3 regions of the Arsenicicoccus dermatophilus genome follow, and region 3 is predicted to be linked to each of the others. Evidence: riboswitches for the same ligand, from Rfam matches in the RefSeq annotation. Region 3 holds a riboswitch; each other region holds the start of a gene.
What was found. Region 3 has a riboswitch for cobalamin ahead of MM438_RS14140 (ABC transporter substrate-binding protein). Riboswitches for the same ligand answer to the same signal wherever they lie in the genome.
Positions count from the first base shown of each region.

Region 1: linked by a shared signal. The riboswitch ahead of MM438_RS14740 (hypothetical protein) and the one ahead of MM438_RS14140 (ABC transporter substrate-binding protein) in region 3 are both predicted to bind cobalamin.
Region 2: linked by a shared signal. The riboswitch ahead of MM438_RS09965 (energy-coupling factor ABC transporter permease) and the one ahead of MM438_RS14140 (ABC transporter substrate-binding protein) in region 3 are both predicted to bind cobalamin.

Region 1 covers NZ_JAKZHU010000003.1:59,400-68,935, forward strand. Annotated here, with positions in the region: gene MM438_RS14730 (metallophosphoesterase family protein) at 1-321, shown strand, start outside; gene MM438_RS14735 (hypothetical protein) at 432-605, opposite strand; gene MM438_RS14740 (hypothetical protein) at 723-1,181, opposite strand; cobalamin riboswitch at 1,215-1,450, opposite strand; gene MM438_RS14745 (amylosucrase) at 1,525-3,570, opposite strand; gene MM438_RS14750 (CYTH and CHAD domain-containing protein) at 3,661-5,277, shown strand; gene MM438_RS14755 (SRPBCC family protein) at 5,314-5,712, shown strand; gene MM438_RS14760 (AI-2E family transporter) at 5,773-7,107, opposite strand; gene MM438_RS14765 (phospholipase D family protein) at 7,243-8,856, opposite strand; gene MM438_RS14770 (EamA family transporter) at 8,910-9,536, opposite strand, start outside.
Region 2 covers NZ_JAKZHU010000001.1:2,163,349-2,172,884, reverse strand. Annotated here, with positions in the region: gene paaE (1,2-phenylacetyl-CoA epoxidase subunit PaaE) at 1-1,031, shown strand, start outside; gene MM438_RS09975 (hypothetical protein) at 1,077-1,883, shown strand; gene MM438_RS09970 (GNAT family N-acetyltransferase) at 1,944-2,576, opposite strand; cobalamin riboswitch at 2,658-2,788, shown strand; gene MM438_RS09965 (energy-coupling factor ABC transporter permease) at 2,821-3,525, shown strand; gene MM438_RS09960 (energy-coupling factor ABC transporter substrate-binding protein) at 3,522-3,917, shown strand; gene cbiQ (cobalt ECF transporter T component CbiQ) at 3,919-4,695, shown strand; gene MM438_RS09950 (energy-coupling factor ABC transporter ATP-binding protein) at 4,692-5,576, shown strand; gene MM438_RS09945 (aminoglycoside phosphotransferase family protein) at 5,581-6,567, opposite strand; gene MM438_RS09940 (hypothetical protein) at 6,564-8,549, opposite strand; gene rimP (ribosome maturation factor RimP) at 8,802-9,326, shown strand; gene nusA (transcription termination factor NusA) at 9,326-9,536, shown strand, end outside.
Region 3 covers NZ_JAKZHU010000002.1:179,042-188,577, forward strand. Annotated here, with positions in the region: gene MM438_RS14135 (FecCD family ABC transporter permease) at 1-621, opposite strand, end outside; gene MM438_RS14140 (ABC transporter substrate-binding protein) at 618-1,832, opposite strand; cobalamin riboswitch at 1,922-2,056, opposite strand; gene MM438_RS14145 (alpha/beta hydrolase) at 2,577-5,201, shown strand; gene MM438_RS14150 (GGDEF domain-containing protein) at 5,293-6,747, opposite strand; gene MM438_RS14155 (SRPBCC family protein) at 6,931-7,926, opposite strand; gene MM438_RS14160 (hypothetical protein) at 7,923-8,183, opposite strand; gene MM438_RS14165 (FkbM family methyltransferase) at 8,273-9,124, opposite strand.

The sequences.
Region 1 (9,536 bases), on a different contig from region 3:
GGGGGCGGGGTCGTCGCGCACTACAGCCAGGACCCCGCGGGCGCCGAGCTCAACGGCCAGCCCTATGCCTTCGACATCCTCAGCTACGGCGCCGACTGCCGCCTGGAGACCCTCACCCGCTACAGCTACCGGGACCTGCTCGAGGGGCGGCCGGTCTACGACGACGTCCGCGCCGTCAACGGTCGCTCGATCCAGGCGCCCCAGCCCTCCGCCGGACGGGTGTGCCGCGCCGACGCGCCGCTGACGCTGGCGACCGTCGTGGCGGACGCCCCCGACCCGAGCTCCTCGCCCACGCCGGCGACCACCAGCACCACCCCCTGACCGAGCGGCTCACCCCACGCTGACCTCCCCCGCGCCGGGTGGGACGGGAGCGGGGTGCCGGGCGCGAGGCGTATGGCGGGACGGGACGGCGACCACGTCCCGGCGTGCGGTCAGCGGCGGGCGCGCGAGCTGACCATGCGCCACAGCGCGATGCCGCTCGGCACGGCCACGGCCGCCGCGGTGGCGTAGTCCTTGCGGCGGAAGGCCTGCCACGCCGAGACCAGGCTCGACACCATCAGGGTGCCCGAGGCGGCGTTGTTCACGGACTGCTGGTTGATCGGCATACACCCTCCAGGACAAGAGTCACGGTCGATCACCGAGCGTATCTTCCGGTGCGTCAGGAGGGGCCCGAACGACGCACGACGGGCCGCCCCGCAAGGACGGCCCGTCGGGTCGCGGGATCAGCCGTGGCGGTGCACGCCGATGTGCTCCACCATGATCTGCCCGTCGGCGAGGTCCTCGGCGACGACCGGGCGCCAGCCGACGTGCATCAGGTGGCCGAGGGCGCGCGAGTCGGAGGCCAGCGAGACCTTGGGGTGGCGCAGCGCAAAGAGCTCGATGATCACGTCGACGAGGGTCTGGGTCAGCCCGGGCTCGGCGTGCTCGGCGGCGGGCACCGTGAGCAGGCGCTGCAGCTCGACGTGGTCGCCGCGCAGCGTGCCGGCGGCATACCCGGCCAGCCGGCCGTCCAGGCTCACCGTCACCAGCCGGAAGCTCTCGTCGCCCTCGCGCCGGGCGAGCCACGGCACGGTGGCGTCGGCCGACCGGGCGGCCTCCTCGAGGTGGGTGAGGTCGTCGCGCAGGCGCTGGGCGCCGGCGGCGTCGTAGTGGGAGACGCGCATCGACAGCATGGTGGGCATGGGTCCTCCAGACCGAGTCGGGTCCGACGACCCGGGTGGGTCGCCGCGCTGGCAGGTCTTCGGACTCGCGGGCGTCGCGCGGCAGGCTGACCTGCACGCGGGCCTAGGCGCCGCTTCCCGAGCCGACCGCTCAGTGCGTGTGGCGCGGTCGTTCCCGCTCACCGCTGCACCGCGGGCGGCTGCCCCCGGCGCAGTCCCGGACTCGCACCGGGTTCCCTCTTGCCCCGGCGCGCCCGAGGGTGTGCCGGACCAGTGCGGCCCAACCTATCCAGGCGGCGCGGAGGGGGCTCGTCGGGACGCGTTCCGCCGGTTGCGGTTCCCGCGATGACCGCCCCCGGCCCGCTCACGGCAGCAGACCTCCCTGGGTCGGTCGGATCCGCCTGCTCGACCAACCCCGGCCGGCCCGACCGCCGCCGGCAGGGACGATCCAGCGCTGCTGGTAGGGGTCGAGGGTGAGGTCCCACCAGACGTCCTCGCCGGTCAGCGCGTCCTGCAGCCCCGAGAGCGGCCCGAAGCCCGCGAACCCGTGGATCGACGCGTGCTGCGGCTCGGCGGTGAGGTTGGCGAGCACCAGGCAGTGCCCGCGCGGGCCCGTCCGCCACAGCGCGAAGACGTGGGGGTTGTCCAGCGGCACCGCGTCGATGGCCTGCTGGGCGTGCAGCTGCGGCAAGGACTTCCGCGCGGCGACGAGCGCCTGCAGCCCCTCGAAGACCCGCGCCGGCACCGTGCCCGCCTCGTGCCGCTGCTGCGCCGCCGTCCAGTCCATGCGCGGCCGGTGCAGCCAGCGGTTGTCGTCCGCGTGCGCCGGGTCCTCGACGTACGACCGGTCGTTGATCATCCCGATCTCGTCCCCCATGTAGATCAGCGGCACGCCGCCGAGCGCCAGGACGAGCCCCTGCAGCAGCAGGATCCGGCGTATGCCGAGGAGCTCCGCCCGCTCCCGCTCGGCACCCGCGAGCCGGCGAGCCTGCTCGAGACCGGCGAGGGACGCGAGGGACCCGCTGATCCGGCGGTCCCCGGTGGCGGGGTTGGCCTGGAAGACCTCGCCGACGGCCCACGACCCGGGATGCGCGCCGGAGTAGAAGTCCGACAGGAACGCGCGGTGGGCCGGCCCGGACAGGCCCACCGCGGCGGCGTGCTCGTCGCTGACCGCCCACCCGATGTCGTCGTGGAGCCGCACGTAGCCCAGCCACGCGGCGGTGGGCGGCAGCGGCGGCATCGCCCGCACGGTGTGGGTGAGCAGTCGGGCGGAGCCTTCGGCGAGCGCCGACCACAGCGCGACCATGTAGACGTTGTGGTAGGCGAGCTCGCACTCCTTGCCGGTCGCCTCCCCCTGGCCGAGGTAGGGCGCCAGGTCCTCGGGCGCGACGATGGCCTCGGCGAGCAGCAGCACGCCGGGCATCGCCAGGCGGGTGAGCGCACGGAAGGCCTGCAGCACCAGGTGTGCCTCGGGCTGGTTCTGGCAGCTGGTGCCGAGCCGCTTCCACAGGAAGGCGACGGCGTCGAGGCGGACGACCTCGACGCCGGCGTTGCCGAGGTGGCAGACGACGTCGAGCATCTCCTCGAGCACGCGGGGGTTCGCGTAGTCCAGGTCCCACTGGTAGTCGTTGAAGGTCGTCCACACCCAGGACCGCGCCTCCTCCACCCAGGTGAAGCTGCCGGGCGCGAAGTCGGGGAAGACCTCGGGCAGCGTCTGCTCCCACCGGTCGGGCATGGTCCGGTCGGGATAGAAGTGGTACATCGCGCGGGCCTCGGGGTCGCCCGTCACCGCCGCCCGCGCCCAGGGGTGCTCCCGCGCGGTGTGGTTGCAGACCAGGTCCACGACCAGCGAGATCCCCTGGGCGCGCAGCGTGCTCGCGAGGGCGGTCAGCTCGGCGAAGCTGCCGAGCCGCGGGTCGGTCCGCCGGTAGTCCGCGACCGCGTAGCCCCCGTCGTCGGCGCCCTCGCGCGGCAGCAGCACCGGCATCAGGTGCAGCATCGTCACGCCGAGCTCGGCGAGGTGGTCGAGCCGGTCGGGCAGCTGTGCGAAGGTCCCGGCAAAGCGGTCGGTGTAGCAGACGTAGCCGATCGTCTCGGGCCGCTGGAACCAGTCGGGCTGGGAGAGTCGGCGCTGGTCGAGCAGGTGCAGGTCCTGCGGTCGTCCGGCGAAGGCTCGCGCGGCGACGGTCACGAGGCGGTCGAGGACCTGGTCCAGGGCAGGGTCGGCGGCGACCTGCGCAGCGGTGTCCTCACCCACCGTTGCGCCGTACAAGCCCTGGACCGGGCGCACCACGTCGGCCCACAGGGTCGCCAGCCGGGCCTCGAAGATCGCCCGCGCGTCGTCGTCGAGGGTCGCCCACCCGGGCAGGGAGCGGTAGGACCGGGGGATCTCGGGCAGGGGCGCGGCCATGAGGCCATGCTCCCACCGACGCGGCGACGGGGCCCGCAGCCGCTGGCGGCACGGTCGGCGCCGCGCCCGCCCTTCGGGGACAATGGGACGGTGACTGCAACGGAGCATCAGGAGATCGAGCGCAAGTACGACGTGGCCGGCGGGGCCGAGCTGCCCAGCCTGGTGACGCTCCCGGGGGTGGATCACGTCGAGGTGCGTCCCGCCGAGGAGCTGGACGCGATCTACGTCGACACCGCCGACCTGGCGCTGGCCCGCGCCCGGATCACGCTGCGTCGCCGCACCGGGGGCAAGGACGCCGGCTGGCACCTCAAGCTCCCGGCCCGCAAGGACGTCCGCCGGGAGCTGCACGCCCCCCTCGGCGAGGAGCCGACCCGCGAGGACGGCTCGCTCGACCTGCAGCGGCTGCAGGTCCCGGCCGAGTTGCTCCCCCACGTGCTCGCGCACACGCGGGGCCGCGACATCACCCCGGTCGTGCGGCTCACCAACCAGCGGACCACCGCCGAGCTGTATGCCGGGGAGCAGCGCACCTTCCTCGCCGAGGTGTGCGCCGACCGGGTCACCGCGACCCCGCTGCGAGAGGGCCTGACCGCGAGCGCCTGGAGCGAGTGGGAGGTCGAGCTCGTCGACGGGCCCCTGTCGCTGCTGGACGCCGTCGAGGGGGTGCTGCTGGCCGCCGGCGCACGCCCGGCGAGCGGCCCGTCCAAGCTGGTGCGGGCCCTGGGGTCCCTCGCGCCGCGGCCGGTCGCGATCCACGCCGTCCCCGACAGGCCCACGGCCGGCCAGGTGATGATGGCGGCGCTGCAGTCCACCGTGGAGCGGCTCAAGGCCGAGGACGCGGGCGCCCGGCTGTCCGCGCCCGACGCCGTGCACCAGATGCGGGTGGCGTCGCGCCGGCTGCGGACCCTGCTGTCGACGTACGGCCCGCTGCTCGACCCGGACACCACCACCCACCTGCGCGAGGAGCTCAAGGTCCTCGCCGAGACCCTGGGCGGGGTCCGCGACAGCGAGGTGATGCGCGAGCGCCTGCTCGCCCTCGTCGAGGCCCAGCCGGCCCAGGCGGTCCTCGGCCCCGTGAGCGAGCGGATCGAGGCCGAGATGGCCAAGGACTACGCGCGGGCTCACGCTCGGCTGGTGCGCGGCCTGGAGCACGAGCGCTACTACGCGCTGCTCGACGCCCTCGACGAGCTGGTCGCCACCCCGCCCACGACTCCCCTCGCCCAGGAGAAGGCCCAGCTCGTCGTCCCCCGCCTCCTCGGCCGCGACTGGCGCCGCATGCGCCGCGCGGTGGTGCAGGCCACCCGCGAGGACGACCCGGCCCGCGCCGAGGACGCCCTCCACGAGGTGCGCAAGGGCGCCAAGCGGCTGCGGTACGCCGCGGAGTCCACCGGCGTGGTCCTCGGGCTGCGGGCCAAGCAGCTCGCCAGGTCCGCTGCTGCCCTCTCGGAGGTGCTCGGCGAGCACCAGGACTCGGTGATCACCCAGGAGGCGATCCGCGACCTCGGCATGCGTGCCCAGCGGCACGGGGAGCCCGTTCACCTACGGCCGGCTGGAGGGGATCGAGGAGGCCGGGCGCGGACGGCTCGCGTCCAAGGGCTACCGCAAGGCCCTCGCCGACGTCCGCAGGCGTCGCCTCAAGGGCTGGAAGAAGGTCTGAGCCGAGCCGGTCTCGTCGGGTGGGGCACCGACCACCTGGCGCGCCGCGGCTGATAGGACTTGAGGGCACCCACCACACGAGGAGACGCCATGTCCGAGCACACCCGCACCATCACGGTCGACGCCCCCGCGGACGTCGCCTTCGGCTACCTGAGCGATGCGCGCAACCTGCCCGACTTCATGCCTCGGATGCGGTCGGTGGAGCCGCAGGGCGACGGCATCGTCGCCGTCACCGCCGTGGTCACCCCCGACGGCAAGCAGGAGCTCGAGGTGCACGGCACCGCCCAGCTGGAGGTCGACGAGGCCGCCCGCACGATGCGCTGGAGCTCCGAGCGGCACAGCTACCACGGCTCCCTCGCCGTCACCGGCGAGCGCCCGGCCGAGCTGCAGATCACGCTGAGCACCGAGCACGGCGACCCCGCCACCATCGACATGGGCCTGGACCAGGCGCTCGAGGCGATCAAGACCCGCATCGAGGCGCGCGTCTGACCGCACGCCCCGCAGGCCGAGGGCCTCGCACCCGCTGCGGCGGGTGCGAGGCCCTCGGCGTCAGTCCACGGCGACGTCGTGCGCGGCCGCGTCGGACTCGGCAGCCGCGGCCTCCTGCGACGACAGCCGCTCGTCCTCGGGCCCGGGCGGCAGCGGCAGGTGGGAGGCCCGCAGCGTCGCGTTGGCGAAGGCCACCAGCGGCACCGCGAAGAGCGCACCCGCCACACCGGCCACCGCGGTGCCGGCCAGCACCGACAGGGCGACGCCGAGCGGGTGGACCTCGACGTTGCGGCTCATGATCAGCGGCTGCAGCAGGTGCGCCTCGAGCTGGACCAGGATCACGATGGTGATGGCCACGACGAGGGCCGCCCCCGGCCCGTGCTCGATGAGCGACACCGCGATGCAGAAGCAGCCGGTCACCGTCATGCCGATCAGCGGGATGAAGGACCCCACGAAGATCAGCACCGCCAGCGCCACCGCCATCGGCACGTGCAGCACGTAGAGCACCACCCAGATCGTCGTGGCGTGCAGGGTGGCGATGATCGTCACGCCGCGCATGTAGCCGCCGAGGGTGTGCCAGCCGACCCGCCCGACCTGGTCGAGACGGCGCCGGGAGCCGGCGGGCATCAGCCCGAGCACCCAGCGCCAGATCTCCTCGCCGTCGCGCAGCAGGAAGAAGGTGCTCAGCAGCAGCAGGAGACCGCCCGCCACGATCTCGGACAGCGTCGACATGGTGGTGATCGCGCTGGAGACGAGGGTGCCCTGGTTCTTGGAGATGGCGTCGGACGCCTCGGTGAGGTACTTGTCGAACTGCTTGTCGCTCACCTGAAGCGGGCCGTTGTGCAGCCATGAGCCCGCCTGCTTGAGGAACTCCTTGAACTGGTCCCCCATCCGTGGGGCGTTGGCGGAGATCTGCATGGCGACGAAGGTGATGATGGCGCCGATCACCGCGATGCCGAGCAGCAGCGCCAGGAAGGCCGCCAGCGAGTGCGGCACCCGAGCCCCGTCGCGCAGCCGGCGCTGCACCGGCCCGAGCACGGCCGTCAGCAGCAGCGCGACGACGAAGGGGATGGTGACGATCGGCACCGCGCCCAGGACGTGGGCCACGAGCCACACCGCGGCGGCGATGAGCATCAGCCGCCAGCTCCACGCGGCGGCGACGCGCACGGCGAAGGGGAGCGGGTCGGCGTCGTCGTGGGGGCCCGGCACGGTGACGTGCACGTGGGCGGTGGGCTGGGGCGCGTCCGCGGCGGTGGCCCACTGCGAGGGCGGCGGCGCGTCGAGCCGGGCCCGGACCGTGCGGGCCACGGTCCCGAGGGCTCCCCGCAGCCGGGGGGGCCGGGGCGCGCCGGTGCGGTCGTCGTGCGAGTCGTCGTGCAGGTCGTCCTGGTCCATCGCGGTCCTCTCGGGCGGTCGCGCACCATGATTCATGGCCCGGCTGAGGGTTCTCTGCCCCAGGACACCGTATGCCGAACGGGGGACCTGCGGGCCCCTCCGTCACCCGCCGGTGACCAGACCGCCCGCCGCGGGTCAGAACTCCCGCGCCCGCCGCAGCGGCCGGGGCCGCCCGTCGGGGTCGTGCAGCAGCTCGTAGACCACCTTGCACCAGGCCCGGGTCAGCGGGCCCTGCTCGACGGGCCGGATCCGGCGCAGGCGTCCCGGCGGCCGCTCCCCCGAGCACCCGCCCGCGTGCCAGGCATCAAGCCGGTCCGCGCACTCGGCATACGCCCGGAACATGCCCCGGTTGCCGAGGCAGTCGCCCATGATCGCGTGGAGCTGCTCGTCGGAGGGGTCGGGCGGCAGCTCGCGGCCCAGGTGCTCGGCGGCGAGGACGAGCCGCAGGCGGCGGGCATAGACGTTGTGGTCGGCGCCGGCGTCGTCGAAGACCACGGCCGACAGCTCCGAGTCGTGGGTCCACGAGCGGCGGTTGAAGTTGTCCGACCCGATCGTGGCCCACATGTCGTCCATGACGCAGACCTTGGCGTGGACGTAGACCGGGGTCCCGGCGGGGTTCTCGATGCCGTAGACCCCGACCCGGTCGGGGCCGGCCTGCTCGATGATCGACAGCGCCTCGTGCCGACCGTAGAGCTGCGGCTGCCGCGACAGCGCGCCGGACTGGTCGGGCACCTGCGGCAGCACCGCGATCACGTGCAGGTCCGGGCTGGTGGTCAGGGTGTCCTTGAACTGGTCGGCGACGTCGGAGGACCAGAGGTACTGGTCCTCGATGTAGATCAGGTGGTCGGCGCGCGCCAGCGCCTTGGAGTAGCCCCGGGCCACGGACCGCTCGCCGCCGCGGGCATAGGGATAGTCCCGGCCGTGGCGCAGGTTCGGATAGGTGCGCAGCAGCTGCACGTGGTGGGTGCCGCCGACGACGGGTGGCGGCGGCGGCATGCGCGGCGGCAGCGGGTCGGGGTCGGTGTCGTCGCCGCGCCACCGGTCGGCGGCCATCCGGATCGGGCTGCGCGACAAGGGGGTCGGGTCGTTCCACCGCTCCCGGAAGACCGTCTCCACGTCATACACCGCCGGTCCCTGCAGGCACACCTGCACGTCGTGCCAGGGCGGGGTGCCGCCGAACTCCTCGGCCATGTCCTGGGTCTGCGGGTCGCCGCCGTGGCCGCGGTCGTCCCCGCGGGAGTGGCACAGGTCGATGCCGCCGACGTAGGCGACGTCGCGGGTGGGGTCGTCGCGGTGCCGGATCACCACGAACTTCTGGTGGTGGCTGCCGCCGGTGCGCACCCGCATGTCCAGGAGGACCTCGGCGCCCTCGTGCTGCAGCTGCTCGCCGAACCGGCGGTTCTCGGTGCCGGAGAAGTTCAGCTTGTCCCAGTGCGAGCGCCACACCAGCCCGCGCACGTCGGCGCCGCGGCGCCTGGCGCGGATCAGCACCGATGCGATCTCCGAGCCGGGGTCCTCGGGCAGCAGCCGCTCGTCGGGGTCACCACGCCAGTCGGTGAACCACACCAGGTCCCCCTCGCCCACCGCCTCCAGCCGGGCGTGCAGGTGGCGGAAGTACTCCCGGCCGTGGATCAGGGGGACCGCGCGGTTGCCGTCGCTCCAGGCCTGGTCGCCCGGGTGCACGTCGTCCAGGGTGGTGCGCGGGTTGGCCCGCTCGTCCTTGGTGAGGAGCCAGTCCCGGATGGTCATGCCGCTCATTCTGCCCGTATGCCGGACCGGGCGCCCCACCTCCCCCGAAACGCTCAGCCTGCGGCGATGAGGCTCACGGCCGCGGCGCACCCGAGCAGGCCCACCACCTGGGCGCGGCTCGCCCGCTCCCCGAGCACGGCCATGGCGAGCAGCACGGTGAAGGCCGGGTAGAGCGACGCCACCACCGGGACGATCGTCAACCGCCCCCCGCCCGCCCGGCTCGCCAGGAAGTAGGTCAGCGCCCCGAAGGCGCCGGTGAGCCCCACCGACCACGCCGGCAGGGCCGCCCGCACCCCGCCGTCGGGGCGTCGGTGGGCCCGCTGCTGCAGGACGATGCCCCACATCGCGACCAGCGAGCCGAGCTGGCAGACGGCCACCGGCCAGCTCCCGGCGCCGGCGCCGGCGTGCGCCAGGGCCACGAAGTAGACCGCGAAGCCCACACCGGCGAGCAGCCCGTCCCGCACCCCGGCCCGGTCGTCGCGCGGCGCGGCGGAGGTGTCGGCGCCGCTCGTGCCGCCGCCCTCGCCCGCGGCTACCGCCCACACCGCGGGCAGGGCCAACGCGATCCCGACCAGGGCCGGCGGCGCCGGCCGCTCCCCGAGGGCCACCCCCAGCAGCACCGGCAGCCCGGCCGCGCAGACGGCGGACAGCGGGCCCGCCACGTGCATCGCCCCCGAGGC
Region 2 (9,536 bases), on a different contig from region 3:
CGATCAGCTTCGCCGTGCCCGAGGAGCTGCGCGAGACCTTCGCCTTCGAGCCGGGCCAGCACCTGACCCTGCGTCGCGAGGTCGACGGTGGCGAGCAGCGCCGGTCCTACTCGATCTGCCTGTCGCGCCGCACCGCGGGGGAGGCGGGCCGGCTGCGGGTGGCCGTGGGCCGGGTCCCCGGCGGCGCCCTCTCGCCCTGGCTGATCGACGAGGTCGCGGCGGGCGACGTGCTGGAGGTCATGCCGCCGACCGGGTCCTTCGTGGTCCCCACCGACCCGACCCGGGGCCGACACCACTGCGCCATCGCCGCCGGGTCCGGGATCACCCCGATCCTGTCGCTGCTGACCACCGCGCTCGAGGAGGAGCCGGACAGCCGTGTCACCCTGATGTTCGGCAACCGCTCGACCAGCACGATCATGTTCCTCGAGGAGCTCGAGGACCTCAAGAACCGCTACCGCGAGCGCTTCCAGCTGATGCACCTGCTCTCCCGCGAGGCTCGCGACGTGGAGCTGTTCAGCGGGCGGCTGGACGAGCCTCGGCTGCGCCGCATCCTGGAGACCCTCGTGCCGGTCGACTCGGTCGACGAGTGGTACCTCTGCGGGCCCTTCTCCATGGTCGAGAACGCCCGCGAGGTGCTGGCCGGCGAGGGCGTCGCCACGGACCACGTGCACTACGAGGTCTTCCACGTCGACGACGAGCCCCGCGCCGCCCAGGACCCGGGCGAGGGCGCCGACCCCGCGACGGCGAGCGTGCTGGCGCGCGTCACCGTCAACCTCGACGGCCGCACCACCGACGTGGTGATGACGGACGCCGCGGAGACGATCCTGGCCGCGACCCTGCGAGCCCGGCCGGACGCGCCATACTCCTGCACGGGCGGGGTCTGCGGGACCTGCCGCGCGCGGGTGGTCGAGGGGGAGGTGCGGATGGACCGCAACTACGCCCTCGAGCCTGACGAGGTCGCTGCCGGCATCGTGCTGGCCTGCCAGGCCCACCCGCTCACCGAGACCGTCAGCCTGGACTACGACGCCTGAAGGGGCGGCGGCCCTGGGCTGCCGGGGCGCACGAGGGAGCCGAGCATGAGGGGTGCACGACGCACCACGGTCGCGAGAGCCTGCGCGCTCGCCATCGTCGGCACGCTCACGCTGGGGGGATGCACGGGCGAGCCCCTGGAGCTCCCGCCGACCCCCTCCGGCGTCGCCCCGCGGACCCCGGCGCCGTCGGGCAGCCCACCCACGCCGTCCCCCGCCCGCACCGTGCCTCCCGGCGGCCCGCAGCCGGTCCCCACGATGCCGGGAGGTGACGGCCCGCAGGCCGCTCCGGGCGAGGCCGAGGCGGTGTTGGACCAGGTGTCCCGCTTCGTCGCCGCGGCGACGAGCCTGCACGCGGTCGGCACCCTCAACCACGGCGGGGTCCCGATGACCTTCGACCTCGCAGGCACCCGCGACGGGCTGATTCTGGCGGGCACGGTGTCGGTCGGCACCCAGCCGCCCGTCGAGATCCGTCGCATCGACGGAGTGACCTACGTCCGCTCCCCGCGCACCACCGCGACGGCCCGCGGTCGGTTCGTGCGGATGTCCAGCGGGCCGGCGACCCAGCTCGGCATCCTCGGGGTGGGCAGCCTCGTCGACGCGGTCCAGCGCCTGACCGGCCACCGCGTGCCGATGCGGATGACCTCGGTCTCCTACGCCGGCCGGCGCGCCCAGGAGCTCGCCCTCGGACGGGTCACCACCCTCGTGGTCGCGGCGGACGGCAGCGGCCGGCTGCTCAAGGTGCAGACGACGGCGGGACCGGACGCGGGGAGCATCGAGTTCGACCGTTGGGACGAGCGGATCGCGGTCGCCACGCCCCGGCGCTCGCAGGTCACGCGGCTCCCCGGGGGCTAGGCCCGAGGGTCGACCGCGGTCAGGCCGAGGACGGCAGGTCCAGGGCGGTAGGGGGCCGGGTCAGGCCGGGAGCTCGGGCGCCGGGGTGCCCAGGTCCGACCCGGTCGCGGTGGTGACGCCCCGACGGGCGCGGTAGAGCACGTGGTGGCGCAGCACGTCGTCGGCCGCGACGAGCGGGTGCTCGAAGTCGTCGGCGAGGTGGTGCGTCATGCCGAGCCGTTGCATGACCGCGCGGGACCGCAGGTTGATCGAGGAGGTGAGGGAGACCACCTCGTCGAGCCCCAGGACCTCGAAGGCGACGCGCAGCGCCTCGGTCGCCCCCTCGGTGGCATAGCCGTGACCCCACGCGGGCCGGGCCAGCCGCCAGCCGATCTCGACGCAGGGCATGAAGTGCGCGGCGAACCGGGGCTGGTCGAGCCCGACGAAGCCGATGAAGGGCTCGCCACCGACCACCTCGACCGCCCACAGGCCCCATCCCTGGGTGTGGACGTGCCGGTCGCAGCGGTCCGCGAGGTCGTCGCTCTCCTTCCGGGACAGGGGTGCGGGGAAGCAGGCCATCACCTCGGGGTCGGCGTTGAGCGCCGCGAACGGCGCCCGGTCGTCGGGCCGCCAGGGGCGCAGGAGGAGGCGTTCGGTGCGCAGCTCCAGCGGGGGGTGCACCGGCGGGACGAGGATGGCATCCGTCGCGGACATGGGACGAGCGTAGGGGTGGACCGGTCAGCAGCACCGGGCGACACCCATCACACCAGTGATAACCATTCTCATTTCGGTGCGCTGTGGCATACTCCGAAGGGTCATCCCGAGGGTGCGCAGGAAGCCGGTGAGAGTCCGGCGCGGTCGCGCCACTGTGAGCGCGGGTGTCTGCCCCGCGCCAGCCAGAGACTGCCCCCTCGGCCATCTCCACCGGGACGCGTCATCCCCCCCAGAAGGAGTGCCCATGCACATCACCGAGGGCTATCTGCCCCCGCTGCAGGCCGCGGCCTGGACCGCGATCGCCGCCCCCTTCGTCGTCCACGGCGGCCGTCAGGTCGTCCGCGAGGTCCGCGAGACTCCCGAGAACCGTCTGCTGCTCGGGGCCGCGGGTGCCTTCACCTTCGTGCTGTCGGCGATCAAGCTGCCCTCGATGACGGGCTCGTCCAGCCATCCCACCGGCACCGGCCTCGGGGCCGTGCTGTTCCGCCCGCCCGTCATGGCCTTCCTCGGCGGGATCGTGCTGATCTTCCAGGCTCTCCTGCTCGCCCACGGCGGGATCACGACCTGGGGCGCCAACGTCATGAGCATGGCCGTCGTCGGCCCCTGGGTGGGTTATGGGGCGTATGCCGCAGCCCGGCGGCTGGGGGCCCCGCAGCTGGTGGGGGTCTTCCTCGCCATGGCCCTCGCCGACCTGTCGACCTACTGCACCACCTCGCTGCAGCTGGCGCTGGCGCACCCGGACCACGCCACCGGGGTCCTCGGCGCCCTGGGCAAGTTCCTCTCCATCTTCGCCGTCACCCAGGTCCCGCTGGCGCTGGCGGAGGGCTTCCTCGGGGTCCTGGTGTTCCGGGTCCTGGCCGACGCCGCCCGCCCCGAGCTCACCCGCCTCGGGGTCCTCGCCGAGGGCCGCGGACGCGCGGCCGCGCAGCAGCCGGAGGTGGTCGCATGACCCGGGCACGGTGGATCACCCTCGGATGCGTCCTGGCCCTGGTCGTGCTCTTCGCGCTGCCGTTCGTCGTCGCCGGGGGCGGCGCCGCGGACGGCGAGCGCTTCGGCGGGACCGACTCGGCCGCCACGGCCGCGATCGACGCCTCCGACCCCGGCTACCGGCCGTGGTTCCACAGCATCTTCGAGCCGTCGAGCAGCGAGGTGGAGTCGGGGCTGTTCGCCATGCAGGCGGCGATCGGGGCCGGTGCGCTCGGCTACGTCGTCGGCCGCCTGCACGGCCGCCGCGACCGCACCCACCAGGCCACCGGGTCGGGCTCGACCCGGTCGCTCCCGACGGGCGGCGCCCCCGCGGACTCCCTGCCGACGTGCTCCGAGACCGGCGGCCGGAGCTGACGTGTCCGGCGGCCTGGCGATCGACGACGCGGCCTGGGCGGGGGCCTGGCGCCCCCGCGCGGTGGCGGACAAGGCGCTGCTCGGCCTGGGGCTGATGGCCGTGGCGCTGGTGCTGCCCCCCTGGCCGGGGTCCGTGCTCGTCGCCGTCGCCAGCCTGGTGGTGCTCCTCCTCGGGGCGCGGGTCCCGGCGGGTCTGGTCGCCCGGGCCATGCGGGCGCCGCTCGCGTTCATCGTGCTCAGCGGGCTCTCGGTGGCGGTGAGCCTCGGTGCGCCGCAGGCGGACCCGGCATACCTGCGCCTGGGCTGGCTGGCCGTCACCCACCGCGGGGTGGCCGAGGCGGCCGGGCTGACCGCGCACGCGGTGGCCGGGACCCTGGCCGTGCTCGTGCTCGCGGCCACGACCCCGGTCGTGGACCTGCTGACGGCGCTGCGTCGGTTGCGGATGCCCGACGCGTGCGTGGAGGTGGCCTCGTTGACCTACCGCATCCTCTTCGTCCTCCTGGAGGCCCAGGGTCAGATCCGGGAGGCACAGGCGGGGCGCCTCGGCTACCAGGGGTGGCGCACCTCCCTGCGCTCGGCGGGGATGCTCACCGCGGCGGTCCTCACCCGCTCGTGGGACCGGGCCAGGAGGTTGGAGGAAGGGCTCGCGGGTCGCGGCTACGAGACGGCCCTGCTCACCCTGCCCCGCACCGAGCGGCACTCCCCGGCCTTCGTGGCCGGCACGCTGCTGCTGCTCGCCACCGTGTCGGCCTCGTCCTGGGCGCTGGGGGCCCGATGAGCCACCGCGGACCCGGCTGCGACCACGGCCGGCGCGACCCCGAGGTCTACCGGCTCGTCGCCCGCGGGCTGCGGGCCGGCTATCCCGGCGGCCCGGAGGTGCTGCACGGCGCGGACCTGCAGGTGACGGGGGGTCGGCGGCTGGCGATCCTCGGCGCCAACGGGTCCGGCAAGACGACCCTGCTGCGCTGCCTGGCGGGCAGCCACCGGCCCGCGGCTGGCCAGGTGTATGTCGACGGCGAGGCGGTCGACTACTCGCGCAAGGGACTTCGGGCCCACCGGCAGCGCGTGCAGCTGGTGCTCCAGGACCCGGACGCGCAGCTGTTCAGCGCCGACGTGCGCCAGGACGTGTCCTTCGGGCCGATGAACCTCGGGCTGCCCGTCGAGCAGGTCCGTGAGCGCGTCGCGGAGGCCCTCACGCTCCTGGGGATCGAGCACCTCGCCGATCGGCCGACCCACCAGCTGTCGTATGGCGAGCGCAAGCGGGCCGCCACCGCCGGAGCCGTGGCCATGCGTCCGCAGCTGCTCCTGCTCGACGAGCCCACGGCCGGCCTGGATCCCCGGGGGGTCGACGAGATGCTCGGCGCGCTCGGGCGACTGGAGGAGCACGGCACCACCGTGGTGCTGTCCACCCACGAGGTGGATGCGGCGCTGGGGTGGGCCGACGAGGCCGCGGTCGTCGCCGACGGCGCAGTCGTCCAGGGGCCGGTGGCCGAGGTGCTCGCCGACCGGGATCTGGTGTCCCGGGCCCGGCTGCGGCATCCCTGGCAGGTGCAGGCGACCGAGCTGCTCGCCCGGGCGGGGCTGCTCGACCCGGACGTCCGGGTGCGCAGCGTCGAGGAGCTGGTGGCAGCCCTGGCCGTGGCCCGGCAGGGGACCTGAGCTCTCAGCCGGTCATCGACTTGATGATGGTGATCGCCTGGGTCACCCGCTCCTGCCCGGCCGCTGCCCGGGCGGCGTGCCACGCGTTGTCCAGCTCGCGCAGCACCACCCAGCGGCGGGCACGCTCGGGGTCCACACCCATGGGCTCGCAGGCGTAGTCGACGCGGAACCGCAGGTGGTTGCGCAGGCTGTGCGCCCGGGTCGCCTCATCCCACCGGTTCCACAGCAGGGGAGCGACGGTGAGCGCTGGCTCTCCCGCGAGCGGCTTGGGGTCGATGGCCAGCCAGCCGCCGACCGCACCGGGTCGCTGCCCGGCCAGCACGTTCTCGTAGTGCAGGTCCGCGTGGACCAGACGGGCGTCCACCTGCGGGTCGGCCGCCAGCTCCCGCGCGAGGTGTCGTCCCTGGTTGACCAGTCGGCGGGGGAGAGACGGGGGAGCGTCCTGCAGCCGGGCGGCGATCCGGCCGCACCAGGCGGACGCGGTGCCGATCCGGGCGAGCGCAGGTCGGTCGAGGGCGGCGTGGAGCGCCCCGATCGCCTCGCAGGCGTCCAGCACCGGCTCGGTGGTCAGGTCGCGCTCGTGGTCGAGGCGTTCGAGCAGCATGGCCCAGCGCGCGGGGTCCGCGGCGAGGAGCCGCACCGCGCCCCGCCCGTCCCAGGCCCGCAGGGCCAGGTGCTCGTGGCGTGCTTCCTCGTGGGGCCAGGTGACCTTGAGGATCCCTCGGGTGCCGGGGCGGCTCACGGGCAGCACGAGCGCGCACCCGCCGTGCCGGGGCGGCCCGTCGACCCGCAGCCGCCAGTCGGCGAGCAACCCGGCCACCAGGGTGGGCAGCCGGTCCAGCCAGGCGTCGCCGTCCGGCAGCGGGCGCCCGTCACCGTCGCGGACGTCGTCGGCCGGTCGGCCGCGCACCGCCGCGACCAGTCCCGAGGGCAGCACGACGGGGCCGGGTGCCCCGGGCGAGGCCACGGCGCCGGCCTCTGAGGAGGTCACGGAGCCAGCCCCGGGAAGGCACGCAGCGGCACGCCCCAGGCGGCGCCCGCCACCACCGTGTCGTGGACCAGCCGACTCACCGACAGCACTGCCTCGCGAGAGCCTGCGGCGGAGGGCCAGCAGGCCCCCAGGCGCAGCTCCAGGGTGCGCAGCGCGTACGTGACCAGCCGGCGGCCGTCCGCCGCATCGGTGACCGGGAAGGGCAGGGGCCAAGCGGCGCGGATCCCCGGGACCGCAGCCGTTGTCGCGTCGCCGGACGGGGACGAGTCCTCGCGCGCCGCGCGGCCAGGTCCGAGGCCGTCGCCGTCGCCGTCGCCGTCGCCGCCGTCGCCGCCGTCGGGGGCGGCGGGGGCCGCAGGGTCGGTGCTCGCCGAGCTCGTGGGCGCGGCGCCGGGGGCCGCGGTGCTCGACGAATCGCCGGGAGGCCCCTCGTCGGCCGGCGCAGGGGCCGCGCTCGCGGCCCGGCCCTGGAGCAGCACGACCAGGGACGTCACCCGGTCCAGCTCGCGCTGCACCGGCGCCCGCGAGGCCTCTGGTGTCCGGGCCGCCGCGACCTCCAGGTAGAATCTCGCCTCCCGCAGGGCGGCGACCAGCGCCCCGTCGGCGGGCGAGGCGCCGACGCCCCAGGCCGGCCACGACACCGGGGCGCCTCCCAGCCCGGCGAGCCGGGCCCGGCAGACCGCGACGGACGCGAGGAGAGGCAGCTGCGGCGCCTGGGCGCGGGCGAGCGCGTCGACGGCGGCGGCCGACCAGGCGGCCCCTTCGGCAGCGGCGAGCCCGAGGGACGAGGGGGCCGTGGCGCTGCCTGCGCCGGCCGTCGTCGGCGCAGCGCTGCCTTCGGTCGTGGGAGACCCGTCCGTGGGAGACGCGGGAGCGGTGCCGGTCGTGGGGGACCCACCCGCGGTGGTCGTGGCGGCGACGGTCGCTCGGGTGCGGATGTCCTGCGGAACCCGTCGATCTCGCAGCACCTGGTCCAGGGCGGCGGCTTGGGCGGCGTGCAGCCTCGCCGCCGCCGCGCCGGAGGTGCCGGTCGCGGACGCCATACGACCCAGCTGCACCGCGTCCGCCCAGGCCCGCACCAGCAGCCCCTCGTCCGGCGTGGGCTCGCGGGTCGGCAGCAGCGGCAGGCGCGGGGCGTCGTCCTCCAGACGCACCCGACAGCTGCGCATCGTCCCGGTGAGGATGACGGTCCCCAGCGCAAGCGCACCGAGGCCCAGCACCCCTCGCCGAGGAATCCGTCGCTCCGGTGCGGGTGGCCCCATCGGGGCGGCGGCCGGTCGGGGCTCCTCGAGGATCTGCGGCTGGGACGCCGGTGTGGTGTCCGGGGTGGGGGTTCCTGCGTCGGGGGGTGCCTGGGTGGTCCTGCCCGCAGGGGTGTCGGGGGTGTCGTTCGTGGTGGGTGCGGCCGTCTCGGCCGTCGTGGTGGGTGGCTCGGTGGCTGGTGCTTCGGGTTCGGGGGTGTCTGCGGGGGAGGGCGCTTCCGGGGTGGGGGTGGGGGTCTCGGGGTGGGTGGTGTCGGTGCTCGGCGCGGTTCCACCGGTCTCGTGGGGTGCGGCGTCGGGGGCTGGTGTGGGTGCGGCGTCGGGGGGTGTCTGGGTGGTCTTGCCCGCAGGGGTGTCGGGGGTGTCGTTCGTGGTGGGTGCGGCCGTCTCGGCCGTCTCGGCCGGTGACCCGCCCGCCGGTGGCGCGGGAGTCGGGGCCGTCGTGGTGGGTGGCTCGGTGGCTGGTGCTTCGGGTTCGGGGGCGTCTGCGGGGGAGGGCGCTTCCGGGGCAGGGGCCGGTGCCGCGGCGCGCTCGTCGCCATCCGCGTCCGATGAGGTCGGACCGGCCTCCTCAGGCGTGGTCTTGGGGTCTGGGGCGGTCTCGGCGTTCCCCGTGCCCTCGGTCCTTCCCGCGTCCTCGGCGCCGGCGGTGGGCTCGGTTGCCGGGCGGGGAGCCGGACGACCGGGGCGCGGTGGCGTCGCGGGGTCAGGGTCGGCCATGCGGTGATCTTCCCACCCCGGTGCGGTAGATCGGTGGGACGGCCGCGCCGTGGCGCCCCGGTGGTGCCCGGATCCAGCCGATACTGTGGTGGCGCCGAGATGGCATAAGGTGTGGACTTTGCCGGGAGCCCAGCGCATTCCGGCGACGGCGCCCGACGACCAGGTCTCGGCGCCCGATCCGGCACGGGTGACCCGGCGCGACCGACTCCCGGGCACCCAGCCAGCGACACATCACGAGGCGGAGGCATTCCCATGGTCACCAAGGGCACCGAGCAGTCCCTGCGGGAGCTGCTCGCACCCGCGCTCGCCGATCTCGGCCTCATGGTCGAGCAGCTGACGGTCCAGCAGGTGGGTCGTCGGCGCCTCGTGCGGTTGACGGTCGACACCGACCTGGTCACCGCCCCGCCGGCCGACGACACCACCCCGATCGAACCGCTCAACCTCGACCTGGTGGCGGATGCGACCCGCGTCGTGGGCGACGTGCTGGACGAGTCCGAGGTGATGGGGGAGCAGCCCTACGTGCTGGAGGTGGGCTCGCCCGGCGTCGACCGCCAGTTCACCGAGCCGCGCCACTACCGGCGCAACGTCGGGCGTCTGCTCAAGGCCACCACGGGCGAGGGATCCGTGACCGGACGCATCGTCGCGGCCGGTCCGGCGACGGTCACCCTGGAGGTCACCACCAAGGGCACGACCACCACCCAGCAGCTGTCCTACGCCGACGTCACCCGCGCCCAGGTGCAGGTCGAGTTTGCCCGCACCACCGAGGAGAAGAACTGATGGACATCGACATCGCCGTGCTGCGGATGCTCGCCACCGAGCGCGAGATCCCCATCGACGTCCTCTTCAAGACCCTCGAGGACGCGATGCTGCTGGCCTACTCCAAGACCGAGGGCGCCGCGCGGCGTGCCCGCGTCGAGCTGGATCGCAAGACCGGCAAGGTCACCGTCTGGGCCACCGAGGACCTCGGTCCCGTGGTCGAGGGTGAGC
Region 3 (9,536 bases):
CCAACGGGTGTACTGCGCGATGAGCTCAGGTGTGGCCCCTGCGAGCATGACGGTCACCGCCGCGGAGACGAGATATCCGAGCATGACCCCGAGCAGCAGCAGGGTGCTGCTGGATCGGAGGAACCGACCGGCCGCCAGGACGAGGCACATGACCAGCCCGGAGCCGACGGCTGCAGCGAGGACGACGCCGAGGTCACCGGTCAGCCCGAGCCCAGCGGTGAGCGAGGCGGCATACGCCGAGGTCCCGGCCAGGAGGATCACCACGCCCACACCGAGGCTGGCCCCCGAGGAGAGGCCGAGGACGTAAGGGTCGGCGAGCGGGTTGCGGAAGAGGGTCTGCGTCTGCAGCCCGGCGACCCCGAGGGATGCGCCGACCAGCAGCGCGGTGACCGTGCGAGGTCCGCGGATGTCATGGAGGATCGTCGCGGAGACCGGGTCGACCGGACGGCCCAGCAGCCAGTCGACGACCTCGCGCAGCGGCACGGACACCGCGCCCAGCGCCAGACCGGCGGCCGTCGCGCCCGCCGCCGTCAGGGCGAGGAGTCCGAAGCGCAGGGCCAGGCCGCCCGGAGCGGTCCCCGTGACCGGGCAGGTCCCACGCTCGTGCCTGGTGGCGGTCACCGTGTCGGCACCTGCTCGTAGTAGGTGAACTGGTGACCAGGCATCAGCTCGGGGTGCAGGATGGCCGCGAGGTCGGCGAGGACGAGGTCCGGACGCACCACACCGCTCTGCCAGTAGTCGTTGCCGCCCCCGGCGTTGATCCGCCTCGTCGCGACCCAGACGTTGCCTTGCCGGACCGCGGCGAGCTGGCCCAGGCGGGCATCGGACCTGACGATGTCGGCGGTGGTCTTCCACTCCTTCAGGGTCGTGCCGTTGAGCCAGTACCTCGCCTGGGTGCCCTTGGCCAGCACCACCTCGAGGTCGAGGGTCTTGCTCCCGGTCCCACTCACGTCGCTCATCACGTACTGGCCGCCCGCATCCTTGACGGAATTGGCGACATAGCCGTCGGCGGCCGCGGCATACCACGTGCCCTTGCTCATCGTGCCGAGCAGCACGGTCGGTCGGTCCGCGACCGTCCTCGTCCTGGCCGCCACCGCCCTGTAGTCCGCGGCGATCTTGGCGTAGACCCCGTCCGCCTTCTTCTCGGCGTTGAGGAAGAGAGCGGTGTACTTCATCCACTCGGCTCTGCCCAGGGCGGTGCTCTCCAGCCACTCCGCGTTGGCCACCACCGGAATTCCGAGCTCCTTGATCTTCGCGTTCGCGGGATCCGAGGTGCCCATGGTGACGAAGAGATCGGGGCGCACCGCGGCGACCGACTCGGCGCTGACGCCGTGGTCCTCGTTCTTGAAGCCCTTGATGGCGCCGCGGTCGATGGCGGACTTGATCTTCCCGTCGCTCACCCGGTCGGTGCTCCCGACCCCCGCGACGGCATCCACCCGGTCGAGGATCTCGTAGGCCGGCAGCTGGGTCGTCGACGAGGCAGCCACCTTCGCGACCGGGATGGTGATCTGCTGGGCCGAGGCGGCCTCGCCCTTCAGCGCCGGCTTGGGAGCGCCGCACTGGACCAGCACGTAGGTCTGGGCAGGTTCGCCAGGAGCAGGTTTCCTGACGGTGACGACCTTGTAGGACTTCTGGTACTCGACCGTCACGTTCTTGGCGTCCTCGAAGGTGACCTTGTCCGGGAAGTAGTCCTTGTCGGGATCGAAGTCGGTGATGCACCCGGCGCCGGTGGCCGCCGACGAGGTGGTGGACGTCGTGCCCGAGTGGCAGGACGAGAGGACAAGGACCAGCGCGCCCACGAGAGGCGGGAGCAGTCGTGAGGCGGTGGACATCGGCGGTCTTCCTTCGAGACGGAAGGAAGGACCGGTGAGGATGCGGCCACGACGACCACGTCGACGCTCGGCCCTTCCTTCGAGGGCAGATGAGCTCGGACAGGCGCGGAGGCGACCGGGCTCGTCCTCCGAGGAGGCATCACCGTTGCGGGACAGCGTCGGGATCACACCGACTTCGCTCCAGGCCTGTCGTCCGGTGGCGACCGGACCTGCTCAGTCTGGCACGCGGGTGACCACTGCTTCCTCGGGGGTCGGGAGAGTCATCGCCGGGCCATCGGTGCCGAGTCCCGCGAGGAGGCCCGGACCGACAGGGGTCCGGTGGGATTCGCCGAGGTCAGGAGCGGTATGTCGTAGCGGTCCCGGCAGCCGGACGAGGGCGGGGATCCAGGAGCGCCACCGTTCGCCGGCGCGCAGGGCAGGGGTGCACGGCGAGCGCATGGTGGTCCTCACGCCGGCGTGGATGCGTGAGCCCGAGCGTGACTCAGGCAGGTTCGCCGCTGCTGAGCACGAGCACCTCGATGGGGCGTTCCCCGACCGCGACAGCCCGACAGGACGGCGAGCTGCCACAAGTGCGCGCGACACGCCGCCGGGATCCCGCCACTTGCCCCTACTGGCGGGAACGCGGGGCGGGGCGGGCGAATCGTTTCACGGGTCAACGGTGCTCACCGTCCGTCCAGGCTCCGGGCCTAGCGTGACGAGCAGTCGGTGCTCGAGACCGCGGGCGCCCCACGGTGAGAAGGTCCCATGCCTGCCCGATGCCTTGCCAGCGCCTTTGCCGTCCTCACGGCAACCGCCCTCGTCTGCGCCCCCGCCGCTGCGGTGGCTGCGCCCGCTCCGACCCCGTCGCCGGGTGCCTCCGCAGCGGGCGACACGCCGCTGCCGGTGGCCCCGCCTGGGTGGCGAGTCCTCCCGGCCGTCAAGGGTTTCGACCTGGTGCGGCTGCCCCTGCGGCACGCCCCCATCACCGACGCCCGCCCTCACATCGCCACGGCGGCGGGCGACCTGGGCCCCGCCCAGACCCTGCCCGACGGCTCCGTCACCATCACGGTCGACCGGCTGCCGACGGACCTGCCCACGCTGGTGGTGCGCTACGGCCACGCCACCGAGGCCGAGCTCCTCGCGCGACAGCCCCGGCGCGGCGCGGGGAATGACTCCGACAAGGGTTTCGCCTCGCCGCCTGCGGCCGGGCCCGGCGTCGTCACGACGACATACACCGCTCCGGCCCAGCGTCTGCCCGGTCTGACCCAGCCACAGGCCATCACCGGACGCGTGGTCGCTCCCGCGACCGGGACCAAGCTGCCGGTCGTCCTGCTCCTGCACGGGCGCCACAGCTGGTGCGACGGGGGCGACGGCTCCTGGCCCTGCAAGGCGCCCGGCAAGCCGGTGCCCAACCTCGAGGGCTACCGCTACCTGCAGGACGAGCTGGCCCGCCGCGGCTACTTCACGGTCAGCATCGACGCCAACGCGGTCAACGCCCAGGACGCCTGGCTTAGCGACCTCGGCATGACTGCCCGCTCCGCGCTGGTGCGGGCTCACCTGTCGCTGCTCGGGTCGTGGCGATCCGGCGCGTCGGCGCCCTTCGCCGGCACGGTCAAGAGCCGGTACGACGCCACCAACACCCTCCTCGTCGGACACAGCCGCGGCGGTGAGGGCGTGGCCTACGCCGCGATCGAGCAGGAGCCCGCCAAGGGTTACCAGATCGGGGGGCTGGTGCTCCTCGGCCCCACCAACTTCTTCCACACCTCCGCGTCGACCACGCCGACGCTGACCGTGCTGCCGGGCTGCGACGGTGACGTCTCGGACCTGCAGGGGGCCGGCTACGCCGATGGTGCGGACTGGTATGGCGCACAGCACGCCTTGTCCTCGGTGGCCTACCTGCCGGGCGCCAACCACAACTACTTCAACACCACGTGGACGCCGCCCGCGAGCACAGGTCAGGACGACGGAGCCGGCACGCGGTGCACCGCCGCCTCGCGCCTCACGCCCGCGCGGCAGCGCCAGAGCGGGGTGTCGCTCGTGGCCCTCGCGGCCGACCGCTTCCTCAAGGGCAAGGGGGACCCGGCCGCGCTCGACGGCACCGGCACGCTGCCCGCGGACCAGCGCTGGATGAAGCTCGTCACCTCCGCGACCGGTGGGGCCCGGCGTCGCCTCGCGGACCCGCAGACCGGGGGCTGGACCATGAGCGGCGCCACCGTCTGCCGCGGCACGGCCTGCGCACCCATCCACCAGAGCGGTGCCTCCACCGGCGTCCACTGGAACGGCTATCCCCAGGAGAACCCGGCCGGCTGGCGCTGGGACCTCGGCAGCTCCGCGGCGCTGACCCTGCGGGCCGCCAAGCCCGTGTCGGTCAAGGGATCGGCCTACCTCGACGTGCGCATGGCGCTCGCGCCCACGGCGAGCCTCACCCCCACCCTGCGGCTCACCGACGCCGCCGGGCGCCGGGTCGCCCTCAAGCCCCAGGGTCCGGCGACCCGCGCAGGCGTGTCCGGCACCGGCGACGGCCTGCGCGGTCGCGTGGTCGCGCAGAACGTGCGGTTCCCGCTGCCGGCCAAGGGGATCGACCTGACCCGCATCACCGCCGTCTCCCTGGAACGAGGCAAGGCTGCGGGATCCGCCGTGGTCCTGGACCTCTCGGCGGCGAACGCCGGCACCGCCCCCGCCGCGGCCCTGCGGCCCTCGGTGCTGCGCATGCCTGCCCGCACCTCCGTCGTCGAGGGCGCCAAGCCGTGGACGCAGGTCGTGCACGCCACCTTGTCCTCGCCTGCGCCCCAGCCGCTCTCGGCGCTCACGGTGGTCAACGGCCCGGGTGCGTCGGTGCTCAGGACGGTGCCCGTCCCGTCCGGCAGCCGGCAGGTCCCGATCGCGATGCCCGTCGCCGGCAACACCGTGTGGAACACGGACCAGGAGATCATCGGGCAGGTGCGGGTGCGGGGGCCGGTGCTCGTCGCCACCCCCGCGACCGAGCTCGTGGTCAAGGACGACGACCCAAAGCCCGTCGGCACCCTGACCCCCGCGGCCACCGCCAAGCCCGGCGGCTCGCTCACCTGGACGTTCACCCTCGACCGGCCCAGCGGCGAGGCCGTCGCCCTGGAGATCGTGGCCGTCAAGCCGGCCGGCGCCGGTCTGCGGATCGCGGACGTCGCTCCTGCCGCGCGCGGTGACTGGAGCGTGGACCCGAGCAAGGACCTCCCCCTCGACCAGGCCGACGCGCGGGCCTACCTGATCATCGCCCCGGGCGACAGGACGGGTCGGATCACGCTGCCGCTGGCCAAGGACGCCCGTGCGGGCCGCCAGGTGGCGCTGGCCGTCTCCGTCGAGGGCGCCGGTGTCAAGGGTGGCACCCGGCTGACCGGGACCGTGGTGAAGTAACCCGCGGGACGAGGGGCCGGTCGCTCGTGGCGACCGGCCCCTCGGGCTGCCGCGGTGGTCGGGCACGCGCGCTCCGGCGGCCGGGCCAGGATCAGCTCCCCGGTGCCTCGGGGGAACGCCGCTCGTCCGCCAGCAGCTGGGCGTCCGGGGAGCGCTTGGCGGCATACATCAGCTCGTCGGCCCGCTCGAGGGCCGCCTCGCAGCCCCGCTCGTCCGACCACGCCACCCCGATGCTGGTCACCACCTCGGGCAGCCCCACGTCGTCGTGGCCGCGGACCCGGGTCGCCGCCTCCAGGTCCTCGGCGAGCAGGCCCTCGGCGCCCGCCGGGCGGACGACCACGAACTCGTCCCCGCCATACCGCGCGAACGTGTCCCGGGGACCGCACACGTCCTGCAGCACCTGGGCCAGCCGGCGCAGCGCCTCGTCGCCCGCATGGTGTCCCGACTCGTCGTTGATCGTCTTGAAGTGGTCGACGTCGACGAGGGCCACCTGGTGCCCGGCCCCGTCGAGCTCGGCGAGCACGTCGACCAGGTGACGGCGGTTCCACAGGCCGGTGAGGAGGTCGCGTCGGCTGCGGGCCCGGAGCCGCTCGCGGTCCCGGTTGAGCTCGGCGAGCCGGGCCTGCAGACGCCGGGCGACCTCCGCGGCGGTGCGGGCCTGCTCCTCGGCGCGCTGGGTGCGGTGCCACACCTCCAGGGCCCGCACGGCGACCCGGGAACCGTCCACGTGGTGCTCGGTGACGAGCGCGTAGCGGCGCTCGGCGGCCTCCAGCGCCGCCTCGAGATCGCCTGCCGCACGGTGCATCTCGACGACGTCGCCCAACAGCTCCAGGGCGAAGGCGGGCGGCAGCCGGTCGATCATCTCGGTCAGCGTCTCCAGCGCCTCGTCCGGGTGGCCGGCCTCCCGTCCGAGCCGGGCCAGGGCCTGGGCGACCAGCGAGGCGTTGGTGACGTCGCGCATGCCGCGGGGGTCGGGCAGGTCGGAGGCGAGCCGGTGGGTCTCGTCGGTGTCCCCGGCCTCCAGGGCGACCTGGGTCCGGAGCGCGCGTATGGCGGCACTCAGCTCGGGCCAGCTGCGACGCGTCAGCTCCTCCGCCTCGGCATACCCCGGCAGGCCCTCGGGCAGGTCCGTGTCGTAGGTGTCGCGCAGTCCGCGGAGGTTGACGACGGCGAGGGCCTCGAGCGCCAGGGCGTCGGTCGCGGGCTCGTGCTCCTCGGCCACGACGATCGCGTGGGCGCGGGTCCAGGCCTCGACGAAGTAGGCGGACGCCCGGTCCGGGTCGCCCGCGCCGTAGTTGACCCCGAGGTCGTGGATGGTGGCGGCCACCGCGATCGAGTCGGTGCTGCGGGGGGCTTCCTCCAGGGCCCGCAGCAGCGACTCCTGCGCCTCGCGGGGCAGACCGATCTCCAGGAGCACCGCGGCCTGGACCGCACGGGCCCGCACCGACCACAGGGCGGTCAGGTCGTCGGACTCGAGCAGCGGACCGAGCAGGGTGAGTGCCTGGTCCGGTCGGCTCTCGCGCCAGGCCACGAAGGCCGCCAGCACCGCACGTGGGGCCCCTCCGGCACCTCGGGCATGAGCGCTCGCATGGCCGCCGGGTCGGAGAAACGCACCGCCCAGGCGCGTGCGGCCGCGCCGTCGCCCGGGAGCGGGGGCCGGAGGAGGTGATCCACCTCACCGAGACTAGTGCGACCTGGCCGACGGGGACGGGAGGTTCGCGGCCACCGATCAGCGTCGGTCGCCGAGGTCGTCCGCCACGAGCGCGAGGTCGTGCAGCATGGACCCGGTCGAGAGCGGGGTCAGGGCGGCGCCGATCCGGCGGAACACCCCGCCCATCGGCCCGTGACCCCGGAAGCCTCGGGTGAGACGCACGTGGGTGCCACCGGCCATCGGTGTCAGCGCCAGGTGCACGTAGGCGCCGCGCGGGTCGCCGCCCTGCGACGGCGGGGTGAACTCCTGCCACGCCACGGTGTCCACGCCGTCCAGCCGGCCCAGCTCGCACCGGACGCGGCGCAGCTCCAGGGCGGGGACGCCCCGGGCGCGGTTCGTCCGCAGCGTGGCCTCGTCGAGGATCCGGACGTCCTCGTGCCACCCGAACCACCGCGTGACCACGGCCGCGTCGCACGCCGCCTGCCAGACGTGCTCGATGGGGACGGGCACGAACCGCGTCGTGGTGGTGGTGCTCTCCGCGAGGCCGTCGAGCAGCCCCGGGACGGGCGGGCAGGCGGTGAAGCCCTCGACGGGGCGGTCGGCCTCGGCGTGCGCCGTCTCGAGCACCCCCTCGACGTAGACCCCGGCGTGGCGCAGCGCCTCGGCAGGAGTGCCGGAGGGGTGCTCGAGCAGGTGCGCCAGCAGACGCATCTCGGTGAACGGCGTGATCTTGAGGGCCTGCTCGACCGCGGGGGAGAAGGCGATGTCGCCCGCGACGCCGCGCTGCCGGTCGCGGGGCTCGCGGCGCCGGCGGGTGGCGCTGCGAGGGGCGCCGGCATCCAGGCCGCGCAGGTCGGCCTGGTGGCGGTGCAGCACCGCCCGGCGCAGGATGTGGAGCCGGACCCCGTTGCGCGCGAGCAGCTCCGCCGCCGGCCCCCCGGAGACCAGGAGTGCCAGGAGCAGATGGTCGAGGGTGACCTCGCGGCTTCCGCTGCGGGCGGCCTCGCGCCACGCGGTGTTCTGGATCGTGAAGCTGCGGCCCGTGCTCGCGCTCAGGCGAGAGGCAAGGCTCATCGTGGGTCTCCCGGTCGACTGGTCAGCTCGGGACGGACTCGCCCCTTGAACTTCTTGTGGACGGCTTGCCGGCTGACGCCGAGGGCGTCGGCGATCTCGGCCCAGCTCAGGCCGGCTCCCAGGGCGGCCTCGACCTGTGCCAGCTCCAGCCGGTCGGCGAGCCGACGCAGCGCGGTCACGGCTCGCAGACCCTGCCGGGGGTCGCTGGTGTCACCCGCTGTCCGTGCGATCCCGCTGCCGTCCACGGCGTCAACCATGGTTGACCATTTGGGTGACTGTCAAACTCGCCCAGAGTGATTCGGTATGACGGTCCGAAACCACGTCCGGGCCCCTGGTGGTCTGCGGATCAGGCCGGGCGCCACCGCTGCTCGACCCCGGCGACCGCGCCCCGGGAGGTCAGCTCACGCACCGCCCGCAGGGCCACGCCGTCCGCGGCATACACCTCGTGGGCCACCAGGGCCAGGTGCCGCAGCTGCTCGTCGTCGAGCCGGTCGAGGCGGGCGAGGTCGCGGACGTAGAGCACGTCGGCCTCGACGAGCTGGCGGGCCTGCTCCTGGTCGGGGTCGGCCCACTGCACCGGCGCGAGCGGCCAGTCCTTGGTCGACACGAGGCGGTGCGGCACGAAGCCCTGCGCCCGTAGCTCCAGGTCGACGTCGGCGAAGGTCGGCTGGTCGCGGTAGATCCGGTGGAAGCCCAGCTCGACCTGGATCGTGGTGAGCCCGGCCAGGACTCGCCGCCCGTGCCGGAAGATGTCCAGCTCGGACCCCTGCACGTCGATCTTGAGGTGGTCGGCGCGCTCGATCTCGGCGACGTCGTCCAGGCGGGTGGTGCCGACCGGGACCTGCTCGACGACGGTCGCCAGCCGGGGGAAGTCGACCAGCAGGGCGAGCTGGTCCGGGTCGGGCTCGTAGAGGCTGGAGAAGCCCGGCGACGCGCAGACGTGCAAGGTGTGGTCCCCGCCGTCGCCGACGGCATACGGCAGGTAGCGCTCGAGGTCGTCCGCGGTCGCCCGCAGCCGGGCCAGGCCCTCCGGCTGCGGCTCGAAACCCGTGACCCGGCACCGCTGCTCACGCAGCATCGGCAGGTATGGCGGCGTGTCCTCCAGCGGGTTGGCCCCGATGTCCACCACCTCGGTCAGGCGGGCCGGCTCCAGGAGCTCGCGCAGGTCAGGGCGTGGTTGCTCGACGTCGTACGGCACCGGTCCAGTCTCGGGCACGGCGCGGTTCGGGGCACCAGGAGCTCGCCGTCGCCAGGGTCGGCGCCAGCTCGGCGAGAACCCCGCCGGCGGGCCCACCTCCCACGTCGCCCGCACCGGTGTCCGCTCCCGCGCACCTCCCACCCGCTAGTGAGCCACCTCCCACGTCGCCCGCACCGGTGTCGCCGGGGCCAGGCTGGCCCCGATCGATACGGAATGAGCCCTCTTTGAACGTGCCACGGGGCCAGCCTGGCCTCACGTGAGCGGGTGAGCGGGGTGGAGCGGGTGAGCGGGGTGGAGCGGGTGAGCGGGGTGGAGCGGGTGAGTGGGTGAGTGGGGGCGGGGTGGAGCGGGCGACCAGGACTGGGCGATCGGTGGCGTCTCGGCATACGGCCCGCATGGTTGCCACCCGACC